2 regions of the Hydrogenophaga luteola genome follow, and region 2 is predicted to be linked to the other one. Evidence: riboswitches for the same ligand, from Rfam matches in the RefSeq annotation. Region 2 holds a riboswitch; the other holds the start of a gene.
The links. A riboswitch is a leader RNA that binds a small molecule or an ion and turns the genes downstream of it on or off. The one in region 2 is predicted to bind cobalamin.

Region 1: it holds a riboswitch for cobalamin, as region 2 does, so the genes downstream of both, ACFOPI_RS08185 (TonB-dependent receptor domain-containing protein) here and ACFOPI_RS18935 (energy-coupling factor ABC transporter permease) in region 2, are expected to answer to the same signal.

What each region holds. Positions count from the first base shown of each region.
Region 1 covers NZ_JBHRXX010000002.1:917,371-924,550, forward strand. Annotated here, with positions in the region: gene ACFOPI_RS08155 (adenylate/guanylate cyclase domain-containing protein) at 1-836, opposite strand, end outside; gene ACFOPI_RS08160 (SWIB/MDM2 domain-containing protein) at 1,052-1,507, opposite strand; gene rraA (ribonuclease E activity regulator RraA) at 1,763-2,275, shown strand; gene ACFOPI_RS08170 (sulfite exporter TauE/SafE family protein) at 2,282-3,097, opposite strand; RNA gene ssrS (6S RNA) at 3,168-3,348, opposite strand; gene ACFOPI_RS08175 (cell division protein ZapA) at 3,418-3,795, opposite strand; gene ACFOPI_RS08180 (DUF904 domain-containing protein) at 3,792-4,022, opposite strand; cobalamin riboswitch at 4,073-4,325, shown strand; gene ACFOPI_RS08185 (TonB-dependent receptor domain-containing protein) at 4,405-6,231, shown strand; gene ACFOPI_RS08190 (cobyrinate a,c-diamide synthase) at 6,240-7,180, shown strand, end outside.
Region 2 covers NZ_JBHRXX010000009.1:25,974-33,153, forward strand. Annotated here, with positions in the region: gene ACFOPI_RS18915 (cobalt-precorrin-5B (C(1))-methyltransferase) at 1-704, opposite strand, end outside; gene ACFOPI_RS18920 (precorrin-8X methylmutase) at 705-1,385, opposite strand; gene ACFOPI_RS18925 (sirohydrochlorin chelatase) at 1,382-2,272, opposite strand; gene cobM (precorrin-4 C(11)-methyltransferase) at 2,269-3,051, opposite strand; gene ACFOPI_RS18935 (energy-coupling factor ABC transporter permease) at 3,065-3,742, opposite strand; cobalamin riboswitch at 3,973-4,213, opposite strand; gene ACFOPI_RS18940 (phospholipase D-like domain-containing protein) at 4,265-6,016, opposite strand; gene ACFOPI_RS18945 (hypothetical protein) at 6,463-6,723, shown strand; gene ACFOPI_RS18950 (IS110 family transposase) at 7,033-7,180, opposite strand, start outside.

The DNA of each region.
Region 1 (7,180 bases), on a different contig from region 2:
CGGGTGTCGCTCAGCTGCGCGGTCACAAGCACGCGCTCGCCCAGCGTCACGTAGCTCCCTGACAGCACGAAGTGGGCGTCCAGCTGCTGGCTCGCAGTCTGGTTGATGTCGTCCCGCCCCCTGAGCACGGTGGTCGACAGCCTCGAGATGACACGCAGGTGCTGGCTGCGCGAGAGCTGGACGATGACGCCGTCCGCCAGCAGATCGCCGATCACGAAGTGCTCGGGTGCATTGCTTCGCGACACGAAAGGCAGCACGGCGATGGTGGCCCGGAAGTCCTCCGGTCTGGCGGCAGGGGCGGGCGGTTTGAGGGTGACACCTGTTCCTGAGGGCGGGGAGAGCGTCCAGGTCCTGACGGGCTCCGGCCAGTGCTTGAGGTAGCACTCGCCCATGTCCTCCATGTCACCGTCGACCCCGTCCACCAGGGCGTCGTGCACATTGGCTGTGATCACGGTTTCTCCGGGACCTGCGAGTCCCGCTACCCGGGCGGCCAGGTTGACACCGTGGCCGAACACATCATGGTCGTCGATGTACAGGTGGGTGGCGTTCAGTCCGGCGCGGAGCCAGAATTTGTTGTCGTCATCCCGCCGGCGATTGGCGTCGTCGAAATAGCGGTGGAGGCGCAGGGTGGCCTTGACAGCTTGGGACGGTTCGTCGAACTCCACCAGGATGCCGTCGCCCAAACTCTTGACCAGGCGGCCGCCATGTCTTGGCAGAACCTCTTCACGGGCGTGCTGGAGAAAGCCGTGCCACTGGTGGACCACGGACGCTTCGTTCGATGCCATCAGCCTCACGGATTCCACCAGGTCCATCACCAGCACCACCTTGTTCTGCATGAGCGGCAGAGGCGGCACCTCTGGGGATGGAGCCGATTCGCCGTGAGAGCCCATGGTGCTGGGGTGTGGCTGGCTTGTCATACCTCGAAAGGGGGAAGTGCTGTTTCAGTTTCTCACATCTGAAAGGTCCGGGCGCAGACGACAACGGCAAAAAAAAGAGCCGGCAAGGCCGGCTCTCCGCAGACAGGAGCATCTGGTGCTCCTTAGCGCCCTGATCACTTCAGGTGTTCGTTGATCATCTTGGTCATTTCGAACATCGAGGCCTGGGCCTTCTTGAAGATTTCCTTCAGCTTGGCGTCGGCGTTGATCATGCGCTTGTTGACCGCATCCTGCAGCTTGTTCTTCTTGATGTATTCCCAGACCTTCTTGGTCACTTCCGTGCGGGGCAGCGGGCTGTTGCCAACGATGGCGGCCAGTGCAGCGCTGGGGGTCATGGCCTTCATGAAGGCTGCGTTGGGGGTGCGCTTCTTGGCAGGTGCGGCCTTCTTGGCGGGAGCGGCGGCCTTTTTGGCCGGAGCAGCCTTCTTCGCCGGAGCAACGGCCTTCTTGGCCGGAGCAGCCTTCTTCGCCGGAGCGGCAGCCTTCTTGGCGGGCGCAGCCTTCTTTGCCGGAGCAGCGGCCTTCTTGGCCGGAGCGGCCTTCTTCGCAGGAGCTTTCTTTGCAGTTGCCATGTTGAGGATTCCTTCTAGAAGTGGTTTGACGCCAGAGGAGAACGCGCTCTCTCACTGGTGCCTCGCATGCTAATGGAGATGCATGGTCCTTCCAAGGTGGAAGCACCGTTTTTTTGCGCGATGTCAGAGGGAAATCGGGGTTTTTTGGCCCCGAAAACAACACTGCGCCCGGTATTGCGCACCTCCCACCAATCCGCAGTGCAGAGCGTGCTTCAATTTCTGCTCCGAAAAACCAGTTTTCCAGAGTGGTTCACCATGACTTCTTCCATCGATTTTTCGACCTGCGACTTTGGCGACGAACACAAGGGTGATGCCAGTGGCGCATTCCGTGTGTTGCCACCTGTGTTCCGCGACTTCGGTGCACACCGCCGTTTCGCCGGGCCGGTCGTGACCGTGCAATGCCTGGACGACAACAGCCAGGTGAAGGCCCTCGTCGAAGGGCCCGGGGAGGGGCGTGTGCTGGTGGTCGACGGTGGGGCCTCGCTGCGGCGCGCATTGCTCGGCGGCAATCTGGGCGCCGCCGCCGCGCACAACGGTTGGGCGGGGGTGGTGGTGGATGGGTGCGTGCGCGATGTTGCTGAACTGGCGGTGTGCGAGACCGGCATTCGCGCGCTGGCCTCGGTGCCGCTGCCGACCGAGCGGCGCAACCAGGGAGTGCGCGATGTGCCCGTGAAGATCCAGGGCGTCACCGTCCGTCCGGGCGAATGGCTGTATGCGGACGAGGATGGCACCGTGATCGCCGACCGGCCGTTGCACCGGGGCGCCTGAGCAAGCTCAGGCGGTCAGGCCCTTGTAGAGCATGTACGCCGAAAGCAGGTAGAGGATCAGTGCGAAGGCCCGCTTGAGCGATTTCACCGGTAGCGCGTGTGCGGCCTTCACGCCCAGCGGCGCCATCAGCACGCTGACCATGGCGATCACCGTCAGCGCGGGTAGGTACACGTAGCCCAGCGAACCCGCCGGAAGGTCGGCCACATCCTGGCCAGAAATGACGTATCCGGCGGCGTTCGCCAGCGCGATGGGGAAACCGAGCGCAGCGCTGGTGGCCACCGCGTTGTGGATGGCGACGTTGCACCAAGTCATGAACGGGACACTGACAAAGCCGCCGCCGGCACCGACCAGTCCCGACAGGAATCCGATCACACCCCCGGCACCGAGCTGACCGAGCGTTCCCGGCAAGGTGCGCGAGGCCTGTGGCTTCTTGTCCAGCAGCATCTGGGTGGCCGAGAAGCCCACGAACAGTGCGAACAGCAAGGCCAGCGCCCCACCCTTGAGAACCGCGAAGACACCCAGACTCGCAACCGCCGCACCGAGGACGATGCCGGGGGCGAGACGCCGCACGATGTCCCACCGCACGGCGCCGCGCTTGTGGTGCGCGCGAACGCTGGAGATCGAGGTGAAGATGATGGTGGCCATGGAGGTGGCGATGGCCATCTTTACCGCAAGGCCGGGCGCGACGCCACGGTGGGTGAGGATGGCGCTGATGAACGGCACCATGATCATGCCGCCGCCGATGCCCAGCAGGCCGGCCAGAAACCCTGTGAACACGCCCAGAAGGGCCAGCTCGGCGATCAGCAGGGGTTCAAGGCTCATGGGCGGAAATCCGGAGGGCAGAAAAGAGTGCGGCCCCAGGAAACATCCGTGGGGCCGCAGCGAAGGGTATTAGGTGTCTGCAAGTGCCACCAGACCGTCATCCTGAACCGGGGGTTCAGGTGGGCGAGGGCAACGGGGCTTCGGGTTCATCTGACGCGAGACGCTCACACCAGCCACGTTATGTACCAAGCCCGGGCTCATGGAGCATTGGTTCAAGGAAATATAAAGCCCGGCATGCACTGCAGACAGGGCAAATTGTAGAGGCTGGAGGCCCGAGGGAAGGCTTCGCCCGTCGGAAAAGTTGAAGGTCGGGGCCGGATTCAGATCAACTGGCCGTCACTGCCCAGCGCCTGGTCCAGGCGCCGCACCAGCTCCTCGGCGCGCGCCAGCGCAGCCGCGTCGTACGCTTCGCTCGCGGGGGCGGATTCCGGCAGGGGCGGCGGCTCGGGAGGAAGGAACGACGAGGAAGCAAACCCCTGGGCTTCCTTCTGGGACAGCTCGAACGCCAGGTTGAGCGACGCGAGCACGGCGATGCGGTCACGGGCCTTGACCTTACCGGCGTCCCGGATGCGGCACATGGCGGTGTCCACACGCTCCACAGCGTCCAGCAGCGACTGCTCACCACCAGCAGGACAGGCCAGCAGATAGCTCTGGCCCATTATCTGAACCTCGATCTGCTTGGAGGCAGGTTTGTTCATTCGGAGTCCTTGTGGGAGGGTGTCTCGGTCCCGACCGGCAACCGGTCCAGCAGCGCGTCAATGCGGGAGCGTGCCGCGTTCAGACGGGACTTGATGGAGTCACGTTCTGCCTTGAGCGAGGCCACCTGCTCCATCAGCAGGGCGTTGGTGCGCTGCAGTTCTTCGTGGCGAAGGAGCAGGCGTTCCACGCGCTCGGCGATCAGGTCAATGTGCTTGGGATCGGCCATGGTGACGACTGGTGAGTGATCCATTGTAGGGTTGCCGCAAGGAGCACGGGCTTACAATGGATTGCGTTGGTGCTCGCGGTGTGGTTCACATGCCGCAGTTCAACGGGAAGCAGGAGGGAAAGTCCACAGCGACCGACCTAACCTGCGCTGCCCCCGCAACGGTAAGCAGACGGGATACGGGTTTTCCGCCCAGTCCCCGCCTCCATCCCACAGCCACTGGACAGCCGGTTTCGACCGGCGCTCCGGGAAGGCGGTGGAGGTTGTTCTGCCAGCCCGGATACCGGCCAACACGGTGGTGACGCGTCCTGTCCGGGGCCGTCGCCGTGACGCCCAGGCGCTGTCGGGGAAGACGGCGAGGGCAACCATCGTTTGTCTTTCATCCATGTCTTTCCGTTCTGCTCCGGTGCGCCTGGCCGCGCTGCCCCTGGCTTGCGCCATCGCGTTCCCTGTTCTCGCCCAGTCCACCCTGTCGACCGTGGTCGTGTCGGCGACCCGGTCCGAGCTGCCCATCACCGATGTGGTGGCCGATGTGACCCTGGTCGACCGCAGCGCCATCGACCGTCTGGGCGTTGCCTCGGTCTCCGACGTGCTCGAGCGCCTGCCGGGCGTGACCGTCAACCGCAATGGAGGGCCCGCATCCACCACCAACGTCTACCTTCGCGGCGCTGAAGGCCGCTTCACGGCGGTGTTCATTGATGGTGTGCGCATCGACTCCCAGTCCACCGGCGGTGCCACCTGGAATGCAATCCCTTTGTCCCTGGTAGACCGCATCGAGGTGCTGCGCGGGCCGGCGGCGGCGGTGTACGGTTCGGATGCGATGGCTGGTGTGGTGCAGATCTTCACGCGCCAGGGCGACAAAGGCTTCTTTCCGTCGCTGCGCATGGGCGTGGCATCGAACAGCACCTACGAGCTGAGTGCCGCGCTGCGCGGCGGCGACGGGGTGGTCGACTACGCCTTCGGTCTGGGCTCGGAACGGAGCGACGGCTTCAACGCCAAACCTTCTGGCAACCCTGATCGCGACGGCTACCGCAACGAGTCGTTCTCGGGCCGCCTCGGATGGAAGCTCTCCGAGGGGCAGAAGCTGGAAGCCACGCTGCTGGACAGTCGCCAGAGGGCGGGCTACGACGGCTTCATGCCGGGGCAGGACGACCAGGCCAGGCAGCGTCTGCAGGCGGTGGGTCTGAACTGGGACAGCCGCTGGAGTGAGGCCTGGAGTACCCGTGTGGGGCTCAGCCGAGGAACCGACCGCTATGAGACCTCACCCTCGAGCTACTTGACGGACACCACGGTGGACAGCTGGCTGCTTCGCAACGAGCTGCGCGTGGGGCCAGGCCGGCTGACGCTGGATCTGGAGCGCCGCGAAGACCAACTGGAAAACGCCAGCACCACTCCCGAGCAGACAGACCGCCACCAGAACGCCATTGCGCTGGGCTATGGCGTACAGGCCGGCGACCACACGCTGCAGCTCAACGCCCGCCGCGACGACGACAGCGAGTTCGGCGCGCACACCACCGGCTCGCTCGCCTACGGCTATGCGCTGTCCAAGACCCTGCAGCTCACAGGATCCGTGGGCACGGCCTTCCGTGCCCCCACGCTGTTCCAGCGCTTCAGCATCTACGGCACGCGCGACCTCAAGGCCGAAACCGCGCGAAACATGGAAGCGGGACTGCGCTGGCAGGAGGCTGCGAGCCGCGCCTCGGTGGTGGTCTACCGCAACCGCGTGAAGGACCTGATCGACTACCTGGCCGGCCCCGGCAGCTGTGTCAACGGCGTGGGCGATTTCGCCGGCTGCTACGGCAACACCGGACGCGCCACCTACACCGGCGTCACGCTGGCCGGCGGCACGAAGCTGGGCGAGGTTGCCCTGGGCGCTTCGCTGGACCTGATGCGTCCGAAGAACGCTGAAACCGGCAAGCTGCTGGCACGCCGTGCCGAAACCCAGGCCACGTTGACGGCCGACACGCCGGTGGGCGCCTGGCGCCTGGGCGCCGAGGTGCAGCACCTGGGCAAGCGCTACGACGACGAAGCCAATGCAAAGCCTTTGCCGGCCCACACGCTGCTGAACCTGACGGCCAGCACCGACATCGCCCGCGACTGGCGGTTGCTGGCGCGTGTGAACAACGCCACCGACAAGGACTACGAGTCGGTGTTGGGCTACGCCACGGCTGGCCGGACCTTCTACCTGGGCCTGAGCTGGTCGCCCCGCTGAGGTCCACGATGGATCGCACCGCCACCTGTCCTGCCCTGCTGATCGCAGCTCCGGCCTCCGGCCAGGGCAAGACCACGGTCACCGCGGCGCTGGCGCGGCTGCACGCACGGTCCGGGCGGAGCGTGCGGGTGTTCAAGTGTGGGCCGGACTTTCTGGACCCGCACTGGCACCAGTTGGCCAGCGGCCACCCGGTGCACAACCTGGACCTCTGGCTCAACGGCGAGCACGACCTGCGCGCGCGGCTGCACGAGGCTGCGGCGAGCAGCGACCTGATCCTGATCGAAGGGGTGATGGGGCTGTTCGATGGCGAGCCGAGCGCGGCCGATCTGGCGGTAAAGCTGGGCATTCCGGTGCTGGCGGTGATCGACGCCGGTTCCATGGCCGGCACCTTCGGCGCGCTGGTGCACGGGTTGCGCCACTACCGCCCGGGCCTGCCCTGGGCCGGCGTGCTCGCCAACCGCGTGGCCAGCGAGGGGCACGAGAAGATGCTGCAGGCCTCAGTGCGCGGCGACGATCTGGGCCGCGAGCCGGCGGGCATCGACGCGGGCTGGCTGGGCGGCCTGCGGCGCGACACCGGTTTTGCGCTGCCCGAACGGCACCTGGGCCTGACGGTGGCGTCCGAACTACCCGACGCGATGGCGCGGCTGGATGCGCTGGCCGACGCCATGGCAGCCACGCCGCTGGGCCAGCTCGATGTGGCCGGCTGGCAGCGCTGGGCCGTGCCCTTTGAAGCGCAAGCCGAGCGTCCGGTGGCGCCGCTGCTGCGCGGGCGCACCGTGGCCGTCGCGCGTGACACCGCCTTCTGTTTCACCTACCCGGCCAACCTGGACACGCTGCAGGCGCTGGGAGCCCAGCTGGTGTTTTTCTCGCCGGTGGCCGACGAGCCAGTGCCGGACTGCGACGCACTCTGGCTGCCCGGCGGCTACCCTGAACTGCACGCAAAAGCACT
Region 2 (7,180 bases):
GCGGGCAGGCCAGGGCGTTCCGCACGCAGCGTCTGCATGGCAAAGGTCTCGGTGCGGCCGCCGGTGGTCAGCGCCACCACACCGTGGTCCAGCGTGGCCGCCACCTGGATGCCCTGCACCACGCTGGCCCGCCAGGCGGCGGTGGAATAGGGTTTGACGATGCCGGTGGTGCCCAGGATGCTGATGCCGCCCAGGATGCCCAGCCGCGCGTTGGTGGTCTTCTTCGCCATCTCCTGGCCGCCGGGCACGCTCACGGTGACCTCCAGCCCGTGCTGCGCGAGCAGCCTCGGCGCGGCCTCGCGCAGGTTGTCGGCGATGTTCTGGCGCGGCACCGGATTGATGGCCGGACCGCCCACCGCCAGCCCGAGGCCAGGCAGCGTCACCGTGCCCACGCCGTCGCCGGCCACGAACGTGATCTCGCCCGCCTGGCCGGGTAGCAGGCGCAGGTCCACCGTGAGGTGGGCGCCGTCGGTGCAGTCCGGGTCGTCGCCCGCGAACTTCACCACCATGGCGTGGGCGCTGTGCGCATCGCAGCGCCCGTCGTGCACGTCAAAACGCACCCGCTGGCCGTTGGGCAGCAGGCTCTCCATGGCGTCGGGCACCTGCCCGGCTTCCAGCCCCTGCGCTGCGGCGCGAGCGGCCGCGGCAGCGCAGGCGCCGGTGGTGAAGCCGGTGCGGGTGCCGCGCGGGGAGGTGCTTTCCATTCAGGCGCCCTCGGCGCGTTGCTGTGCCTCGGCCAGCGCCAGCAGCGCGTGCAGGGCGGCGACCACCAGGGTGGAGCCGCCCTTGCGGCCGCGGATGACGATCCAGGGCACGTCGGCGATCTGCGCCATCAGGTCTTTCGACTCTGCGGCCGACACGAAACCCACCGGCATGCCCACCACCAGGGCCGGGCGCACGCCGTCCTCCATGATCAGCTGCACGAGTTCGATCAGCGCGGTGGGTGCGTTGCCAATGCCGACGATGGCGCCCTGCAGCAGGCCCAGGCGGTGCGCCTTGCGCATGGCCTGCACGGCGCGGGTGGTGTTCTGTGCCTGCGCCTGCGCAATCACGTCGGCGTCGCTGATGAACTGGTGCGTGGCCATGCCGAAATGCGCCAGGCGCGGCCGCGACAGGCCCGAGCAGATCATCTCCACATCGGCTACCACGGGGGAGCCTCCGCGCAGCATCGCGGCCACGCCCGCGCGCACCGCTTCGGGGTGGAAGTCGGTCAGGCCGTTGAACTCGAAGTCGGCGTTGGCGTGGATCATGCGCCGCACGATGGGCCACTGCTCGGCCGAATAGCCGTGCGGGCCGGCCTCGGCGTCGATGATGGCGAAGCTGTCGTGCTCGATGGCCTGGCCGGCGGCGGTGAGCTGCTCGGTGACGGTGTTGACCGTGCTCATGCGATAGCACCCTCGTGCGTATGGCTGTGCACATGCACCGGGGCGTGCGTGTGCTCGTGCGAATGTCCATGGCCCAGGTCGTGTGCAATCTCGCGGTAGCTGCAGCCGTCGCAGGGCAACTTGCTGTCGGGCACACCGGCCAGCAGGTCGAGCACGCGCTGTTCCACCAGTTCGAAGATTTCTTTCTCGAACCCGAAGTGCGTGCCGCAGGCAAAGCGGATCTGCGGGTACTGCGCCCGCAGGTGGTCCACCTGGCGGTGGATGCGCTGCATCAGCGTGCCGGTGTAGAGGTAGTAGGGCAGAACCACGATCTGGCGCAGACCGATCAGCACCTGCCGCTGCACCACGCGCTCCAGCCGCGGAAAGGTGATGCCGGTGAAGGCCAGGTCCACCAGCTCGTGGTCGCTTTCTTCCTGCAGCCAGCGCGCCATCTTGGCCATGTCGCCGTTGGCGCCACGGTCGGACGAGCCCCGGCCCAGCAGCACCACGCCGGTGGTGGTGGGGTCGGGCATGTCCAGCGTGGCCATGGCCTGGCGCAGGCGGCGCTTGAGGATGGCGAGGATGGGGTCGCAGGCGCTCAGGTGCGGGCCGTAGAGGAACTCGACGCCGGGTGCGTGCTCGCGGGCGTGTTCGATGGCCTCGGGAATCTCCATCTTGGCGTGACCGGCCGCGTTCAGGATCAGCGGCAGCACCAGCACGCGGCTCGACGACTGCGCCGCGGCCAGCAGGCCATCGTGCAGCGAGGGCGCGGCGAATTCGATGAAGCAGACCTCGATGCGCCAGGCCGGCTGGCGCGCGCGCCACTGGTCGACGAAGTCGCGGATTTCCTGGTTGCCGGTGTCCTCGCGCGAGCCGTGGCCCACCAGCAGGATCGTGGTGTGGTTCATGTCGTGGCTTTCCTGAAGCGGTGTGTGAAGCCCGGGTCGTAGAGCCGGGACCTGGTCAGCTCGGGCCAGTGGCGCGCGCCCAGCGTGGGGCTGGCGATCACCATGGCCTGGCTGACGATGCCGGCGTCGCGGCACTGTTGTTTGATGGTGGCCAGCGTGCCGCGCACGATGCGCTCTTCGCCGGGCCAGCTGGCCTTGTGCACCACCAGCACCGGCGCGTCGTCGGGCCAGCCGGCCTCGCGCAGGCCGGCTTCCACCTTGTGCAGCAGCGTGATGGACAGAAAGATGCACAAGGTCGTGCGGTGTGCCGCCAGCGCGGCGAGGTCCTCCCCGTCGGGCATGGGCGTGCGGCCCTCCACCCGCGTGAAGATGGTGGTCTGCGTGACCTCGGGCAAGGTGAAGCTCTCGACCGCAGCCGCCGCCGAGGCCATGGCCGAAGACACGCCCGGCACCACCGCCACCGGCACGCCCGCGGCGTCCAGCGGCTGCACCAGTTCGATGAGCGTGCCGTAGAGGGCCGGGTCGCCGGTTTGCAGGCGCACCACGGTGTCGCAGCGCGCCGCGTTTGCGATCAGCCAGGCCGACATCTGCTCCAGCGTCATGTCCTTGCTGTCAGCGATGAGGCAACCCGGCGGTGCCCAGCGGGTGGCCGCCTCGTTCACCAGCGAACCGGCGAACAGGATGGCCCCCGCGCGCGCGATCAGGTCACGCCCCTTGACCGTGACCAGGTCCGGGTCGCCAGGACCCGCCCCCACAAACCAGACCGTTCCGAGGCCCATGGTGTGCCCCCGGTCAGGCGGCCTGGTGCAGACGGCGCTCCACCACCGCGCTGCCCTGCAGGCCACGCAGCGTCTTGGCCAGTGCGAGCACGGCCAGATCGATCAGCGGCTCGGCCAGCACCACGCTCATGTAGGCGGCGCCGAAGCTGCCGATGCTCACCAGGTTCTCGGCGCCCAGGCCACGTCCATAGAGCGCCCAGAAACCCACCCACAGCACGATGCCGCCCTGGTAGGCCAGGGACAGCTTCAGGGCCTGGCCGTAGCGCAGATCCACGTAGGCCATTTGGTCGGGAATGACGCGCCGCGCCAGCGCCGCAGTGGCGAACAGCGGCACCAGCAGCGTGGTCACGTTCATGCCGTACTGCGGCAGGTCAAAAGGTGCAAAGAACAGGCCCTGGATCAGCAGGCCGCCCGCCAGCCCGACGGCCGCGGGCGCCGCGCCGAACAGCAGCATCAGCGTGGTGCCCAGGATCAGGTGCACCTCGGACACGCCCACCGGGTGGTGCGGCAGCACCTCGAAAAAGCAGAACACCAGCGCCGTGGCCAGCAGGGCCCGCAGCAGCAGGGCTGCCGCGCCGTCCTTTTTGAGCATGTCGGCCGACAGCTTGAGCGTGTAGCCGCCACAGGCGGCCGCTGTGGCGTAGCTCAGTGCGAGCTTGGCCCCGTCCACCAGACCTGGTTCGATGTGCATGAAGTGACTCCTTGGGTTGGGTGCGTTGGACACAACGCGGTTGAAAAGTCGGCAAAGACCCAAGGGGAAAGCGAGCACAGGTTCCAGCGGCGAACGGACAGCCCCCTGCGAGCGCACGCGCAGGCGCTGGCACAGACTCGCAAAGCAATGCGAAGGGACGACATGAGGACACCGACAAAGACCCCTCACCGCCTTCCCCGACGGTGTTTGGGTAATGCGGCTGCGCCTGGGGCGCAGCCTCCTTGTTGGCCGGTATCCGGGCTGACAGAACGTTTCTCAAAGCCTTCCCGGTGTGACCCAGTGGCGAAATTTTGAGAAATGGGGGCCTTGGCAATGCCTTGGACCACCCGTCTGCTTACCGTTGCGGGGGCAGCGCAGGTTAGGTTCGTCCGTGTGGGACTCTCCCTCCTGCTTCCCGTTGAACTGCAATGCCTGAACAGCACTGCGAGCACCAACAGCGGACCATTCTATACGCGCAAAAAAAGCCGCCCGAAGCCCGGGCGGCCATGTCGAGCCACCGCCTCAGCGCGCCCAGAACGCCAGCTCGGGCGCGGCCGAGGCCAGCCGGCGGCCCAGCCAGGCGCCGGTGGTGGCGAGGTAGCCGGTCTGTGAGCTGGTGCTCTGTTTGGCCTGCTGATCGCCCAGCAGCGACAGCCAGCGGTAGTGGTCGTACACGCCCATGATGTGCGCCGCGTAACTCGCCGCCAGCTGCGGGTTGTCGCGCACGATGACGAAGTTCTCGTCGTTCGCCGTGCTGGCGTTGCCCGAGAAGTTGTGGCTGCCGGTGATGACCACCGGGTTCGTGAATGGGTCGACCACGATGACCTTGGAATGCACGATGGCGAACCCGATCACGCCGCCTTGCATGGTCAGGAACTCGTTGCGCGCCACCGTGGCCGCCCAGTTCGCCATGGCGTGCACACCGCGCGGCTGCACCACGTCCAGCGCCATCCGTTTCTTCTTCGCGTCCATCTGCAGATCCACCTCCACCGCGCGCTCGTCGGCGGCCTCGGATGGAAGCGTGCTGACCACGCCGCGCACGTACAGCGCCGGGTTCGCCTTGGACAGGTCGCGGATGGTTTTCAGCGCGCCGCTGCCGCCCGGCTGGAACATCAGGAACAGCACGCCGTCCTGCGCCGCATTGATCGCCTCGTCGATGGCCTGCAGGTCGACCTTGCCCCGGGTGCGGGTGAACCAGATGTCCGCCGACGACTGGCGGGTCTTCACCACCAGGGCGCTGCTGTTGCTGTCCACCAGCGCTGGTGGGAACGCGCTGCCGGCATCGCGCAGCCGTTCCCACTGGTCCATGAACGCGCGGGCGAACCCGCGGTGGGTCACGCGCAGGCCGTTGTTGGTCTGGGTGCATAGGCCCGTGCTGGTCCAGTTGGTGCTGCCGGTCCACACGGTCTCCGGCTGGCCGGCCGGGTTGCTCACCACCAGGAACTTGTTGTGGCCGAGCGCGCCGGGCGACGTGAAGCGGTCGTGCACCACCACACCGGCGGCCTTCAGCGCCGCGCGGGCGCTCTCGTTCTCGTCGCGCTGGCGGGCCTGTGCCGTGGTCTCGGTGGGCTTCTTGGTGATCGAGCCATTGGCCAGCACCACATGCGCCTGTCCGCCCAGCGCGCACAGCGCGTCCACCAGCTCCTGGTCGGCCAGCTCGTACAGCGCGGCGTGGACCGGCTTGCCGTGGTCCTTCGCGTCCTGCAGCAGCGCCAGCATCTCGTCGCGCAGCGCACCCGAGAGGAACTTGCGGATCGGCAGCTCGTGGTCGCCCAGGCTGTCCTTGAACGCCTTCAGCGCCTGCTTGAGTGTGGACAGGCCCTGGTCCTTGCGCAACTGCTCCAGGTAACGGGCCATGAACTGGGAGATCACCAGGCCACGGTTGAAGAACGCCGCGTAGCCATCGCGTGTGCCGCCGCTGAGCGTGGCCCAGGGTGTCCAGCGGCTGCGTTCGGAATTCAGCGGCCGAAGGGCCGCACCGTCTTTGACCATCGGCGTCACGCGGTAGCGCACCGTGTCGCCGAGGTTCACGCCATGGTCGGTCCACCACAGTCGCTGCAGGGGCCACTCCGTCGACGGCCGGTGCTCACCGGGCTTGGGCTGGTCGGCCTTGAACCCCATGCGGTTCTCGAGCACGTCCGAATGAATCGATCCGTCGCTGCGCCTGCGCTGCCGTTCGACTGCGAAGCCCAGGCAGTCCGTGATCGGCCCGTCCACGGTCCAGAACAGCAGGGCATCGTCGCAATTGACGATGAGGTTCGTCTTGACGGTCATGCTCGTCCTCCCTGCGGGCCGGTGTTGGCGCGCGTGGCGGATTCTTGCCCAGTTGCCGGGGAGGCGCAATCGTGGGGCGGTGCCGTTTGTCTGGGGGCGGGTTGCGTGATGACTGCTAAAGGCTTGCAGCCGCCTCTCCACGACGTTTGCCCGGGCGGAAGCTTTCGACCCGGAGGCGTCATTCGCGACGGTGCGAAAGCCCGGCGGCCCTGCGACCGCCTGTAGCCGGGAGGTTCCATGGCAGAGTGGGCGGCACGCCGCTAGACTGCCTTGCGATGGCGACCGTGTGTTGCCGGAATTGCCGATTCTGTTATACCTGCACATACATACAGTAATGCGCGATATGTGCATGACATTAAACACATTTTTTGGATGTGCCGAGCCATGGTATCTCGCGGGCACTGTGGGTATCCGGTGAAACACGAACTACATCAAAGTTAGGCGTCATGGCCACGACCGTATTCCTCGTCGAGCACCTTCACTTGCTGTCGCATGGTGAGGAAGACATAAAGCGTATCGGTGTCTACACCTCACGGGCACTTGCTGTCGCCGCAACCGAGCGTCTGGCAAAGCAGCCAGGGTTTTGCGACTTTCCGACCATCGTCGACCCAGCAGTGAGCGTGAGCAATGCTCAAGGCTTCTACATCAGCGAGACCGTCCTCGACCTTGACTACTGGAGCGAGGGTTATGTCACCACCACCGAGTAGTCGTGCTAGCGGTCCACGCATGCCGCCTAACCCTTCGTATATGGACTCCCCCTCAACAGTAAGAGCCTGACCGATTGGGGACCGTGGGGTAGAGCACCTGCAGTCGTATATCCGGCATCTGAAGTGGGATCGTCAATGTCCCGTGCCGACATGGAATCTGCGTCACTGCATCGCCACACGCTGCAAGCGGCAGGCAAGCTGCCGGAAGAGTTATCGGCGTATAGCGGTGTGGGAGGAACCCGGTTGGCCATGATGGTCGATCAGACCCGTCGCAAGGTGAGATGGGGTGGGTGAAGAGATCGGGTGGAATCAGGCCGGCATGACGAAGCTCTGCCGGCTTTGTTTTTTGTTCAGCCGGGCGGCCTCGTCAAACGGGGCGTGGTCGCGCAGCGTGGCGTAGCAGATGCGCGCGAGCTTGTTAGCCAGGGCGCAGGTGGCTTTGTTGTGGTTGGAGCGA